2 regions of the Salibacterium sp. K-3 genome follow, and region 2 is predicted to be linked to the other one. Evidence: riboswitches for the same ligand, from Rfam matches in the RefSeq annotation. Region 2 holds a riboswitch; the other holds the start of a gene.

Region 1 (7,487 bases), on a different contig from region 2:
TGAAGATGTCCGTAAATGGAATCGAAATGTCTTTTCAGCGCAGTGCCTCCCTCAGCGACTGCGCGGCCTGCCTGATATCCTCCGCGCGGCTGATAGCCGATATCACAGACACCCCGTCTGCCCCGGATGCCGTGACGGCTTTGGCATTTCCGGAATCAATACCGCCGATCCCGACCACCGGGACCGTGATTCCGGACTCGCGAAGTTGACGAACAGCCTCCGGTCCGATCGGAGCTTCGGCGTCTTCTTTTGTCGTTGTGCCAAACATCGGTCCGACGCCGAGGTAATCCGCACCTTCCTGTACCGCTTTTGCCGCCTCTTCTGTCGTTTTAGCGGAAACGCCGACTGTCATGGAGGATGGGCACTGCCTTTTAATGTCGCGAAGCGGTGTGTCTTCCTGTCCGGCATGAATGCCGTCCGCTTCCAACTCCAGCGCAAGCTCCACGTCATCATTGACGATAAACGGAATTCCGGCCTCCCGGCATATCAGCTGCAGACGCTGTGCCAGCTTTTTTCTTTCTCCGCCGGTGCGGGCTCCTGTTCCTTTTTCCCGGAACTGAAAGCAGGTAATACCGCCTTCCACTGCTTCCCGCAGCGCTTCTTCCGGATCTCTGTTCGTGTTGTTGCTTCCCATAATAAAATATAGAAGATACTGATCCCTATTCATGATCCTGTTTCACCTGTTTCACCTGTTTCATATGAAGACTCTGACGGAGATCAAGTTCCCCGACGTGATACAGCGCATTCAACAGTTCAATCTGGAAGGTCCCCGGACCTTGATTGGCCGCAAAGCCTTCCGCCCGTTCTGCTGCTGTGCCGTAAAACCCGAGAGCCGCCGCCGCTCCTTTGACGACGTCTTCCGATGCCGTTAAAAAGGAGGCCGCCACTGCACTGGCAAGGCAGCCGCTTCCGGTTATTCTTGCCATCATGGAATGTCCGTTGTAGATATGATACGTATCCCTGCCGTTGGATACCGCATCCACCGGCCCGGTGACGGCCGCCGGAAGGCCGAGGGTATCAGCTGCATATTCTGCAATGACAGCCGTATCCTTATTGGTGCCGGATACGTCTACTCCTTTCATCTCACTATCCAGTCCAGCGATGGCAGAAATCTCCCCAACGTTGCCGCGGAGCAGCGTCACATCCAGCTGCCGCAGCAGATCGCGGGCAGTGTTGGTCCGGTACGGCGTCGCTCCTGCTCCGACAGGATCCAGCACAACCGGAATGCCTTTTTGGGAAGCCGCTCTGCCGGCAGTATACATACTTTCCACCTGTTCCGGATGAAGGGTTCCGATATTCAGCACAAGGGCATCCGCTGCAGCCGCCATATCGGCTGCTTCGTCCGGGGCGTCCGCCATCACCGGGGATGCGCCGACAGCCAGCAGGCCGTTGGCGTTAAAACCAGCCACTACCTTGTTCGTAATATTGTAAATCAGTGGTTTTTGGTTTCTTACCTGGTCTAAAAAAGCTCCGACTTCTTTTGCTTTCATTTTTTACCTCCTTCCTTCGTGCAGCAGGTCCTCCCGGGAAAATCTCGATCCCCAGTGATTGACCGGACCGTTTCCTTTCCCGATACCGAGCGTTTGTGATACTGCATGGGTAATAAAGGTCTTACTGTTACGGATCGCCTCTTTCACTTCCTGCCCGCGGGCAAGATGAGCCGCGATCGCTGCAGAAAAGGTGCATCCGGTGCCATGGGTGTGATGTGTCTTTGTTCTGGGCACGCTTACGACATCCACTTCTCCATTGTAGTAGATAATATCCTCGGCATCTCCTGCCTTATGACCGCCTTTTATTACGGCTGCGGAGACCCCCATATCTTCGACAAGCATCTTTGCTGCTTTTTCAACATCTTCCCGGGTCTGAATGTCCATGCCGGTAAGCAGCCTGGCTTCATCCATATTCGGCGTGGCGACTGCAGCCAGTGGAAACAGTTTGTTTTTCATGATGGACGTGGATTCGTCCTCCATCAATGAATCTCCGCTGGTGGCCACCATCACAGGATCAATGACGAGGGGAATATCTGCGTTCTCCAGCAGCTTTGCCGTCTTTTCGATCATCTCCGGGGTGGCAATCATGCCTGTTTTAATAACGTCAGGCCTGATATCTTCAAGGACGGCCATAATCTGTTCTTCCAGTGCATCAATCGGCAGATGCCATACGTTCTGCACTCCTTCGGTATTCTGGGCGATGACTGACGTCACCACTGCCATGCCGTAGACTTTACACTCCTGAAATGTTTTCAGATCCGCATGAATACCAGCACCGCCGCTTGGATCAGTGCCGGCAATAGACAGGACACTCGGAATATCATTCATATTTTTTTCCTCCTTCAATAAGAAAAGCCGCTCTTCTTCAGGAAGAGCGGCTGCACATTCATCGTTTATCCATCTGTGCGTTCGCTCCACTTTCCTCCGATGGTACTAGCCATATCAGGTTCTGAGGGACCGATGCCCGAAAAAAGCATCATCTCAGCTGTGTTCAGCGCCCCTAGTGGATAGTTGTATCAATACGTCTTTATATATATCCTACTGGACAGGAATCAAACCTGTCAATCAGCTGCTGCTGTTCTTCTCTCCTTCTTTAATAATGGCTTCGAACTTCCTGAAGGTGCTGAGCATTTGTTTCAGCTCCTCCAGTTCAAGCTGAGTCAAATAATCCTGGACGATAGACGTTTCGAACATGTCAAATTCTTTTTTCAGCTGTTTCCCGGTTTCTCCGAGACTCATCGTTACTTCCCTGCGGTTGTTTTCATTGATGAAACGGATCAACAGATCTTCATTTTCGAGTTTATTTACGGATTGGGTGACCGCGCTTTTTGAAATACCGAGCCGCTCCGCCATTTCCCCAAGCGTCATCCCTTCGTGCCGGATAAACAATATCATCATGGATTCCTGGCGGGATGTGAGCTGCAGTTTACTCAGGATCGGCAGTTTCGGCTGCAGGTATTTCACTATATTTTCCAGTGAATCGATGGATTCCAAATAGATTCGTCTATATTCCTGTGTATTCATGATTGATTATCCCCTTTTCTCTTCCCCGTTACAGGACAGCATTGATCCGTCCGTTGTGCAGCAGCGCTCCGACCGCTCCGCTGTACTCTCCCTGCGGCAGGAAGTAAGGTTCTTTTCCCCGTAATTGTGTGTAGCCTTTTATTATCTCTTTTAGTGTATCATGGCCCGCGAATGTCGAACCAATATAAACAACAGCATTCGTATCCAGACGTTCCGCAGCCTGCACACTCATGGTCGTAATCGTTTCGCCGATCATTCTTACAATCGCTGCAATATAATCTTCGTTGGAAAATGTCGATTCTTTCATATTAGCTGTATTTCCAAAATTACTGGCAGTGAGTTCTCCGGGAATCGGTGGTGTCTCGTGGGAGTAAATGTCAGCCACGGTCATATTCAACGATGGTCCGTCCCCTTCCCGGCCCATTTTTAAAATGGTTTCAAAGTCATCTTCACCTGTAAGCAGATAAGACAGGCCGAGGAGGGTTCCGCCTCCCATACCGCTTCCTCCGATACGTTCATACCTTTCCCCGGAAACATAATGTATCGAAGTTCCTGTTCCAACGTTGGTTACAAGAAACCGGCTTCCGACAGCGGAGTCCAGACCCTGCTGTTCAAGCAGCCGGCGCACTCCTGCACAGGTCGCCTCAAATTCATTGACTTTGATAATCCGTTCCGGAAATGCTGCAGCCAGCACCCCCGCCTTCCCACCTGTTATATGTATTTCCGGCTCTGAAAAGCGGTTATGTATCCAATCAATGATCTCATCGATCTGGTCGGTTCTCATTTTCTTATATTGTATCCTGTCGTTTTTCGTATATACGATCTTCGCAAGTGTTCCGCCGGCATCAATACCTACATACTGCCTGTTCATCGGCTCTGCCTTCCCCTTTCTGTCTCTCCTCCCGTGACTTTACGATATCTTCGTATATTTTATACCAAAACCCTTGCCGAATGATAGAATATTTTATCCGATGGCGGTTCTTCCACAGACGAAGGGCGTTTTTTTTGTTATACTATGGAAATCAGTGCACACAGTTAGGCAGGGAAACTTATGGGTGTTTATTCCATTTTAATCAGTCTTGTATTTCTTCTGAATTTTATTTTTGCTGTTATCATTATCTTTCTGGAACGAAAAGATGCCACGTCAACGTGGGCCTGGCTGATGGTTCTCTTGTTCGTCCCGTTTCTTGGATTCATTCTTTATCTGGTATTCGGACAGAACATGAGCCGGAAACGGCTGTTTGACTGGGATGATATCAAAAAAATCGGGATCGAGGATTTGATTCAGGAACAAATTCAGTCGCTCCGGGAGCAGCGCTTTCACTTTTCCGATCCGGATGCCAGAGATTACAGAGACCTGATTTACATGCATCTTGTGAATAATGATGCCCTTTTGACAGAAAACAATAATGTCGACATTTTCACCGACGGCCGGGAAAAATTTGACCAGCTGATCGAGGATATTAACGATGCCGAGGATCATATTCATCTGCAGTACTACATTTTCCGGAATGATGAGCTCGGCACAAGGCTGCTGGAGGCGTTAACGAGAAAAGCGCGGGAAGGTATAAGGGTCCGCATCCTGTATGATGAAATGGGCTCCAGAAAGCTTCCGAAACACGCCTTTCACGCGTTGAAAAAGGCCGGCGGTGAAGTCGAAATCTTTTTCCCGCGGCGGATTCCTTTCATCAACCTGCGTCTGAATTACCGCAACCACCGGAAAGTGGTGGTGATCGACGGCAGGACCGGGTATCTCGGCGGTTTTAATGTCGGGGACGAATACCTGGGGCTGAATCCGAGATTCGGATATTGGCGCGATACCCACCTGCGCATGAGCGGGCAGGTCGTTAAAGCCCTTCAGACCCGTTTTATCCTGGACTGGAACCAGGCCACGCACCGGCATTACATCCATTATGAAGAACGGCTTTTTCCTGAACTGGAAGCCACCGGCGATATGGCCGCCCAGATTATTTCAAGCGGTCCCGACTCGGAATGGGAACAGATTAAAAACGGGTACATGAAAATGATTATGGCTGCCAAGGATTCCATTTACATTCAGACACCCTATTTCATTCCCGATCAGAGTTTGATGGATACGCTGCGGATCGCTGCCTTATCGGGAAAAGACGTGCGGATTATGATTCCGGATAAACCGGATCATCCCTTTGTCTATTGGGCGACCTATTCCCACGTCGGGGAGCTGTTAAAGGCAGGAGCAAAAGTATTTGTCTATGAGAATGGATTTATCCACGCCAAAACGATTGTCGTGGACGGAAAGGTCTGCTCGGTCGGTACGGCCAATATTGACGTAAGAAGCTTCCGCCTTAATTTCGAGGTGAATGCTTTCCTATACCACCGTCCAACCGCGCAGCGCATGGCCTTAACGTTTGAAACAGACATGACATACTGCCGCGAACTTACGCTGGAAGATTACAAAAAACGGTCCCTGTGGATCCGGTTCAAGGAATCCATCTCCCATTTATTGTCTCCGATCCTGTAGAAACAAAGAGCTGTCCCGCTCGTGAGGGACAGCTCTTTACTTATGGGCCGTGGTTATATCTTTCAGTCCGCCTGCCCTGCTTTCCAGACAGCGGCTGTATTTCTCGCCAGGTGCTCTATGTAGGTTTCGCCGTTCTTCATCGCGGCCTCCACGGTTCCAGGTCCGGGCATTAAACTGAATGCCGCGGTAATGCCGCGCGAAAAGACCGCTTCGTATCCTTCTCCCAGCTGTCCGCAGAATGCCAGCACCGGCACCTTTTTCACCGCCCGCGCCGCTTCTGCTACTCCCACCGGTGTCTTCCCAAATACTGTCTGATGATCCAGTTTCCCTTCCCCGGTGATAACCAGATCAGCATCCTGCATTCGTTCAGCAAAACGTGTTTCGTTCAGTACAATATCGATACCCGGTTCCAGCACCGCATTCATGAACGCCTTTAAGCCGGCTCCCATGCCGCCGGCCGCTCCGGCACCCGGCAGGCTTTCCACATGGATACCGAGCTGCGCTTCAATAATGGAGGCATAATGGGCCAGCGCCTTGTCCAATACATCGATCATTTCCCTGTCCGCACCTTTCTGCGGTCCGTATACTGCGCTGGCTCCGTTCGCGCCGGTCAATGGATTGGTAACATCACAGGCTGTCCGGATGTCTGTATGGGCAAGGCGGGAATCGAGTCCGGAAAGATCAATCCGGGAAAGATCCGACAAGGCAGCCCCGCCTTCAGAAAGGGCCCGGCCGGAGGCATCGAGCAGCTGTCCGCCCAGCGCCTGAAACATACCGGCGCCACCGTCGTTCGTGGCACTGCCGCCGATCCCCAGTATGATTTTTCCGACACCTTCATCAAGTGCTGCTTTTATCAGTTCTCCGGTTCCGTATGACGTCGCTGTCAGAGGATTCCGCTTCTCTTTTGGAACAAGGGCAATGCCTGAAGCTTCCGCCATTTCAATAACTGCCGTCTGTCCATCTCCAAGCACCGCAAATTCAGCCCGCACGGGATTTCCCGCCGGACCGGTTACGTCTTTTTCAATCATTTTTCCCTGCAGGGCATCAGCCATCGATCGTGTCGTTCCTTCTCCTCCATCAGCCATCGGAATCCGCTCTGTCTCGATCCGGTCTCCGTATACCTGTCTGATTCCTCTTTCCACTGCTTCGGCAGCCTGCATAGCTGTCATACTTTCTTTGAAAGAATCCGGTGCAATGACTACTTTCATACGTTTCGCTCCTGTCCTGGAATAATCATGCTATTTGTACAACTCATGCTGGTGACGCTGAAGCACTGTCTCAAACAGTAATTTTTTCTCCGGCAGGGGGAGCATGCATAATTCTTCTTTCAGATCTGTGTGCCGGACAAGGCCGATAATCGTTTGACAGTACCCGCAGTGACTGCTCTTGTGGATCATCGGATTTTCATCCGGATACCAATCCTGTCTGGAAGGAACATAATAACCGTGTATCGCCAGTTCCGTCCCATCGACCAGTTTAAGACGGACGTGCAGCAGACTTCCCTGCTTCCAGGTACCTTCTTCGGCAAAATCCCTGACAATCGACTCTGTTTCTATCTGCACCTGCGAATGCTTCACCTGCAGAAAGCCGGGCAGTTCCTCTTCCCGGAGCTCGCGCCACCCCGGTGACTCCTGGCCTGTTTCCTGTAAATACGCAATATGCTCCTGATACCTTGAAAGATATAAATGAACAGGCTCTCGATCTGTCATGTCATCCCCCTTTTTTCTTTGGCCATTAACCTTATAGGAATGGTAGTACTACATCCTTCGATAAAAATCGTTTTATCCCTTTTTTATTTTATTACAAATCACAGCAGAGTGTGAAATCCCGCGTTTTTTCATTAAAAAGGTCCGGCTCAGTGTCCGGACCCTGGCGATTCTTTTCATTTACGAAAAAACTTCTTGTCGGTGTCCTGGAATACAAAAAACTTAATCATAAAGAAACTGGCCGTGAAGGACAAAAACATGGCACAG
Region 2 (7,487 bases):
TGAGTACGCCTGCTTTCGTTCATAAAATAAAGCTTCCATTTCCTCCATTGATTTATTCTGCAGAACAGGCCGGTTGCCCTGAATGAGGGGCAGACGATCTTTCCACGTCTCCCAGCCTACATTCAGCAGCACAACAATGCAGTATTTCATGCAGGCTTCGCGTATTTCCGGCTGCATGTAAGCTCCTCCGCCAAGCGCCAGAATTTTCAGCCGTTCCTTTTCGCAGAGGCGTATGGTTGTCTCTTTTTCGAGCTCCCGAAACGTGTCTTCTCCTTTCTTACGAAAAATATCGGGGATACTCATCTTCTGCCGGGCTTCTATATAATCATCAACATCTACAAAATCCCGGTATAACTTTTTGGATAACAGGGTTCCAATCGTGGATTTACCGGACCCCATAAATCCGATCAAAACAATATTTCTCTCACGTAAAGCCGGTAACCGCTCCATTTTCTTCCCACTTTCTATCATCATTGATCCCGGTGCCTTATATCAAATATCCTTCGAGTTCTCTCATCATTTCGACCGGGATCTGGCCGGGGGCTGAACTTCTACTGCCGACAGCGAATGTAAAAAGAGAGCCAAACTGCCATCCGGCTAATCTCGAGACAGCTCCCATTTTCCCCATCGACATTGTAATCACGGGAATGTCTAGTTCCTCATCTGCTTTCAATGTTACGTTCAGAAGAGACAGTACATCATTCATTGTTTCGGGCATGACGGCTATTTTCGCCATATCAGCACCTGCATCCTCTATTTTTTTAAACATCGTCAACATTTCTTCTTCAGACGGTGTGATGGAAAAGTTATGATAAGAAAAAAGGAGGAGTACACCGTTTTTTCTGCAGAAAGATTGAACTTCTTTTATTTCAGCTTCGTCCTGCTGTATTTCATAGTCCATCATATCCACATTACCATCGATCGACAACCGGCGGTACCATTCCATCTTTTCGAATGCTGTAAGAGAAACGGTCTGCCCGCCTTCCTTTTCTGATCTTATGGTAAAAAGGAGGGGGATTCCCTGAAGACTTTCCCTCATCCGGGCGGCAGTGTCTTCTACTTTTTCTATATCTGAAAGGTCTTCAAAGAAGTCCGCCCTCCATTCTACGAGATCCGGTTTTTTATGCTGAATGGACACAGCTTCCTCCAGCACTGCACTATCCGTCTTTCCTGTGACCGGCAGGCAGAGAGAAGGTCGGCCGGTATGAAACGTATGATGTTTTGTCTGAATTACTTTTGACCGCATGTTATCCTCCTGATATTTTCGTTTCATGGAACTTTCCAAAAAAATCCGTTTCTTATGTTCCCAAGTGGATCATATGTAAGCTATAATAAAACTATTATACTATATATCCCGACTTTATCGGCAGGTGACTGACATGGAAAAAGGGGAAAATCAAAGTATAGATAGTACGGAAGACTCTATTTTTTCGATTGCTTTACTCATGGTGCTTCTGTCTTCAGCAGCAGGAGTCCTGCTATTCTATTTCGTGCCGCCGGATGCCGGCCAGGCTCTTCTTTTCACATTGATTTTTTCCATGGTTTTGTTTGGATGGTTCCATCCTTACCTGCCATGGAACAGCGGGTATTATATCTCGCTTACTCCCGTCATATTTTATGGATCTTTACTCCTCACAGGACCGGCTGACGCTTTTTTTTCGCTGGCGGTCAGCACCGCGGTGTTGAGCCTGAGTTTTTACCATGCACCCCGGGCATTGACCGGAGTGGCGCGGATGGCTGTCCTTCTTTCCATAAGTGGAATCATGCTTGCTTTCTTTCAGGAGTACAGCCCGCTTCTCTCTTTTGAAAATCCTTCGTCTCTTATCATAACAGCTTTTCACTTAATTCTCTCTACGCTGCTGGGTGTGCTTTTATTCTTATTATGGCAGAAAGTTTCAGCCAAAAACAGAGTGACAGTATCCCTTTTGTACCTTGTTATTTATATATCCGTCTTTCTCCCCAGTTTTGTCATGGCGATGAGCCTGTTTTACGAAGCACTTGGATCGGCCGGCATCCTGTTTTTTGATATGCTCCTGCTTCTGGTAAACCTCTTTTTGAAAAGTCATTACCGCTTTTACAACGACTATTATCAGGCGGCATACTTTGACGAGCTGACCGGCCTGCCGAATGCCAAAAGCTTTGATGAACATCAAAAAGAGTGGAACGGCAGGTATTATGTATTTCTGATTAACATTGATGAATTCAAGCGGATCAACAGTTATTTCGGCAGGGAAGGCGCTGCATACATATTGATTTCCTATGCCAGCCGGCTTCTTTCCCGGTGCGGATCAGACGGACGGGTCTACCGGATAAACAGCGATGAATTTGTGATCGTGGCAGGTCCGGAAATCTATGACCGGCTAAAACAGATGCTTCCTGCTGATGTGAACGAACCGTTTCTGTATCATCATGAACCTATCTATCTGGAAATCAGCATCGGTGTCAGCGAACATCCGGCTTCCCACAGAAAACCGGCACCGCAGCTGCTTCAGGAGGCCAATATGGCCATGCAGAAAGCAAAAGAAACCGAAGGGTCGTCGCTCTCCATCTATACACAAGCCCTTGCCGACGCTTCCCTTTCCTATATCAAACTGCAGCGGGACCTGCATCATGCAGTCCAGTCAGAAGAACTGTACTTGATCTTCCAGCCGCAGCTTTCTGTTACGGACGGGACTCCTTTCGGTTTCGAGGCCCTTCTGCGCTGGGAGCATCCGGATCATGGATATATTTCCCCCGGCGAATTCATCCCGGCCGCTGAAAATTCCAGTTTGATCCACCCTCTCGGCCGCTGGGTGTTAAAAGAAGCATGCCGGATGTTAAAAGAAAGACAGGATTATGGAAAAAGCATGTACAGTGTATCCGTAAATGTGTCTTTCCGCCAGTTTCATGACCCGGGATTTGAAGATTACGTCATCGACACGCTCACCCGCTTTGATATTGATCCTCGTTTGATCACACTCGAGCTCACAGAATCCGCCACCATTGATAATCTTCACGACCTGGTCCCGACGCTTACCAAATGGAAAGAAACCGGGATCAGACTGGCACTCGATGATTTCGGCTCCGGGTATTCTTCGATGAACTATATCGGCACCCTGCCGTTCGATCTGATTAAAATTGACCGTTCGTTTATCCAGGACCTTCCTGCCTCCTGGTCCAAAGGAGCTATCGTGCGAGCGGTGGTGACACTGGCCCATGATTTGAATATGAAAGTGATCGCTGAAGGAGTGGAAACGATGGAGCAGTGGCACTGGCTCCACTCTCATTCCTGTGATGCCGTCCAGGGTTTTCTCATAGGCAGAGGCAGCCAATGGATAGACGCCGGCATTTACGAATCCTTTCGATGAGAAAAGGGCGGCGTTAAAGCATATTGTTTCAGCCTCCCCCGGCGCGGGAATAAGAGAAATAACGTATTCTATCACAGAAGGGAGTATTCTGATGAGCCTGAAAAAGAAATTATTCTCGACTGCCAAGGAATATCTGAAAGATGAAAAAAACCGGGAAAAAGCAAAACAGGCAGCGTCGACGGCCGTCAATAAAGCGAAACAGATGAGAAAAAAATAGATGTACGCTGCATCATTTTTTCCGTGAAAAATTTTGACAATTCTGTGTGCGCGTGATATGATGCAGACAATTGCATAAAACGAGTCCGCTGGGGGCGCTGTAAAGCTGAGATAAGGAATGCTCGATTCCTTGGTCCCTTTGAACCTGATCTGGTTAGTACCAGCGAAGGGAAGTGGAGCCGGCAGATCTGTCTGTGGACAGTGGTGCGCTCCTGTGTGCACCATCTCATCCATAATATCTCCTATAACAGAGCCGCTCCATTTCCGGAGCGGCTCTTTTTATGTGAATAATCACAGAAAGGCAGGAGATGAAAGAATGCGATTTTCAGAGAAACTGAGGCAGAAAACGAACCACATTTTTGAGGCGTGCTATGACCACCCGTTCATTCAAGGCATCGGAAACGGTCATTTGGAAAAGGAACAGTTGATTCATTATGTGAAACAGGATTATGAGTACCTGAACGCCATGATACAGGCGCGTGCGCTCGGCATGGCAAAATGCAGCACCCGCGAAGACATGGAGATGTTTCACACCGGCATCGGATTCATTTTAAACAGCGAGATCCACCCCCACCACAATTTATGCGACCAGGCCGGCGTAGGCTACGATGAGCTGCAGGGATATCCGCTCGCGCCCGTCGCACAGCATTACGCCAAACATATGCTTCACACCGCCTATGAAGGCAATATCGGGGATATTATCGCCGCCACCCTGCCGTGCCCCTGGATTTATCTATATGTTGGAGAACGACTTGTCGAGGAATACAACCCGGATGAAACACATCCGTTCTACGGCTGGATTTCATTTTACGGGAAACAGGAAGAGCCGCGTATGCAGGAATATCTGGATAAACTGGATGCCATGGCAGAAAAAGCTTCCGACGAAGAGGTGAAACGCTGGGAAGAACATTTCGTGGATGGCTGCCAGCTCGAGTACATGTTTTTTGATATGGCTTATAAAGCAGAGGATTGGCCGTTCGCTGAAAATAAAAAGCCGGAGAGTGCAGAAAAATGAAGCAGACCCGCACCATGAATCTCCGTGAAATTGTTGTCATGGCTTTTATTTCCGCCGTCTTCGGCGTACTGTATCTCCTCTGGATCTTCCTCGGGCAGCTCGTCACCGGTTTACTCGGTCCGGTGGGCGGCGGATTGATGGCCGGTTTCTGGATCATGGCCCCCGTCGTCTGTGCGCTTATCATCCAGAAACCGGGAGCAGCTCTTGCTGCCGAAATGATCGCAGCCGGAACCGAAGTCATGGTCGGATCTGTTAACGCCGGGTCTGTTCTTATCCTTGGTTTCACCCAGGGAATCGGTGCGGAACTCATTTTTGCCATATTCCGCTACCGCAGTTTCAAACTGCCCGTGCTGATGCTGGCCGGCATGGCCGGCACAGCCGCCAGCTTCCTGACCCAGTTCGCCATGTACGGTTACAGCCAGTACGCAGCGGTTGTCGTCTGGCTCATGCTTGGTACGATGCTCTTAAGCGGCATGCTGCTAGCAGGCTGGGGCAGTCATTATCTAACTTACGCGCTGGTCCGGACCGGGGTGCTGCATAACTTTGCCATCGGCCGAAACATGCGCGCAGCGAAAAGAGAGGAATCGGCCTCATGAACGGCATTCAAACCAAAGGACTGACCGTTATGTATCCTGCGGAGGAACAAACGGCTCTGCCGCCTCTGGATCTTGACATCACCCCTGGTGAGAATATTCTTCTGCTGGGACCGAGCGGGTGCGGCAAAAGCACGCTCACTCTTGCCTTGCAGGGTTTGATTCCACGAGTGATGGATGCGGAGCGGACAGGAGAAATTCTTGTAAACGGAGCAGATCCTCAGCACTGGGAAACCTCAGAAGCATGCCGTCACGTTGGTATTCTCTTTCAGGATCCGGAAACGCAGTTCTGTATGGAAACCGTCGAAGACGAGATTATTTTCGGAATGGAAAACATCGGTCTTTCTATTGGAGAAATAGAGACAAGACTGGAAGAGGTTCTGGCCATCACAGGACTGGAAAAGCGTCGAAGTGATAGGCTGAGCAGCCTCTCAGGTGGGTTGAAGCAGAAGGCTGCCATCGCCTGTCTGCTTGCTCTGGACTCGGAGATATTTCTTCTGGATGAGCCGACCGCCAACCTGGACCCCGAGAGCAGGGAAGATATTCTTCAGTTATGGCTCGACCTCTCCGAACGGAGAAACAAAACCGTTCTGTTGATGGAGCATAAGATGGAAACCGGTCTAGAAGCGATCGACCGGGTTATTGCACTGCAAAAAGATGGGGGCGTCCTTGCTGAAGGACCGCCCCGTATCTTGTTCCGGCAGCAGTCACAAATACTTGAGCAGGAAGGTATTCGGATTCCGGAAGTCTGCCGGTACGCCCGGCAGGTCGAACAGGAAGGGGCAGTCACCTGGGACCCCTTTCCGCTCACCCTCCACGAATGGGAAATACAATGCCGGCAGCATGGCTGGACGAAAATAGAAAAGCCGGAACGAAACATCGTCCGGCCGTCATCTTTTTCCTCCCCACTCATCGAAGCTGATAATCTTTCGTTTTCGTATGAAGAGAAACGAATTCTGCATGACATTTCGTTCACTCTGCAGGCTGGAGATTTCACGGCACTTATTGGAGCAAACGGAGCCGGCAAAAGCACTCTGGCCCGCCTGTTAACAGGGATTGAGAAGCCTGGCGGCGGCACCCTTCTACGTAACGGAGTGCCGTCCAGCCATTACCGAACGGACGACATCATGAAACAGACCGGGTTTGTGTTCCAGAATCCGGAGCATCAGTTCATCTGCGATACGGTCGAAGACGAATTAACTTACGGCTGGCGGATTTCCGGCGAAAGTCCGGAATCATGGAAAACAGAACTGGAAAACATGCTTGACCTTTTTCAGTTACAGGAAAAAAGGCACGCCAACCCCTTTTCCTTAAGCCAGGGACAAAAACGCCGCCTGTCGGTTGCAACGATGGTGACGAGCGGGCAGGAGCTTTTGATTCTCGATGAGCCGACATTCGGACAGGATGAAGCCGGGACGAGAGCATTAATGAGTATTCTCCAGCAGCTGCATGAGAAAGGGAAAACGATCCTCATGATCACCCACGATATGGAGCTTGTCGACCAGTATGCCGAAACTATAATTCTCCTGCACGACGGTAGCATTGCGTATGAAGGCGCCACGGACCCTTTCTTTGAACAAAACCAGCTTCTACAGAAAGCCTCCGTTCAGGCACCGGTAACCCGGGAATTGAGGCGGTGGACAGCCGCTCCTGAAAGGCAGGGGACGCCATGTTAGAACACTTCCAGCAGAAAGACCGCTTTCTGCAGAACGTCAATCCGTCCCTGAAACTTGCTGCCGTGCTGCTGATCATTATCGTGATGATCCCGGTGTTTGATCCGTGGACGCCGCTGCTTTTATTTGCGGTGACCATCTCCATGATCATCGGGCTGGGAGGCGTCTCTCTCCGCTTTCTGGGAATGCTTCTGCTTCCCTTCCTTCTGTTTGCCTTCAGTTTCGTCTGGATCCAGGTCGTATTCCCGGATGAAAGGGGAGACACCGTTTTATTTACAATCGGAACAATGCCTGTCGCCCTTGAAAATGTATCCACCGGGATATCCCTTGGGATGCGTGCGCTTGTTTTCGGTTCCTGGTCGCTGTTGTTTGTGCTGACCACCGAACCGTCCCGTTTCATGCTCAGCCTCATCCAGCAGTGCCGGCTTCCTCCCCGTTTCGGGTATGGAATGATGGCCGCCTACCGTTTTCTCCCGATGTTCCGCGATGAACTGCGGCAGATCCGCACGGCCCACCGCATCCGCGGGCTTGGGGAAAAACGAGGACTGCGGCAGTTCAAACGGTATTTTATCCCGTTAATGGCCGGTGCCATCCGCAAAGCGGAACGGACCGCGGTAGCCATGGAGTCCAAAGGCTTTGACGG

The links. Region 2 has a riboswitch for thiamine pyrophosphate ahead of tenA (thiaminase II). Riboswitches for the same ligand answer to the same signal wherever they lie in the genome.
Region 1: linked by a shared signal. The riboswitch ahead of thiD (bifunctional hydroxymethylpyrimidine kinase/phosphomethylpyrimidine kinase) and the one ahead of tenA (thiaminase II) in region 2 are both predicted to bind thiamine pyrophosphate.

Annotation. Positions count from the first base shown of each region.
Region 1 is NZ_JBSVZE010000003.1:45,951-53,437, forward strand. Features, by position in the region: gene thiE (thiamine phosphate synthase) at 35-667, opposite strand; gene thiM (hydroxyethylthiazole kinase) at 660-1,490, opposite strand; gene thiD (bifunctional hydroxymethylpyrimidine kinase/phosphomethylpyrimidine kinase) at 1,494-2,318, opposite strand; TPP riboswitch at 2,393-2,502, opposite strand; gene ACW9JV_RS15855 (MarR family winged helix-turn-helix transcriptional regulator) at 2,556-3,014, opposite strand; gene coaW (type II pantothenate kinase) at 3,043-3,885, opposite strand; gene cls (cardiolipin synthase) at 4,066-5,514, shown strand; gene ACW9JV_RS15870 (glycerate kinase) at 5,577-6,722, opposite strand; gene ACW9JV_RS15875 (hypothetical protein) at 6,753-7,223, opposite strand; gene ACW9JV_RS15880 (GtrA family protein) at 7,397-7,487, opposite strand, start outside.
Region 2 is NZ_JBSVZE010000001.1:579,419-586,905, reverse strand. Features, by position in the region: gene ACW9JV_RS02705 (shikimate kinase) at 1-450, opposite strand, end outside; gene aroD (type I 3-dehydroquinate dehydratase) at 488-1,246, opposite strand; gene ACW9JV_RS02695 (putative bifunctional diguanylate cyclase/phosphodiesterase) at 1,380-3,347, shown strand; gene ACW9JV_RS02690 (hypothetical protein) at 3,439-3,564, shown strand; TPP riboswitch at 3,645-3,752, shown strand; gene tenA (thiaminase II) at 3,880-4,578, shown strand; gene ACW9JV_RS02680 (ECF transporter S component) at 4,575-5,174, shown strand; gene ACW9JV_RS02675 (ABC transporter ATP-binding protein) at 5,171-6,847, shown strand; gene ACW9JV_RS02670 (energy-coupling factor transporter transmembrane component T family protein) at 6,841-7,487, shown strand, end outside.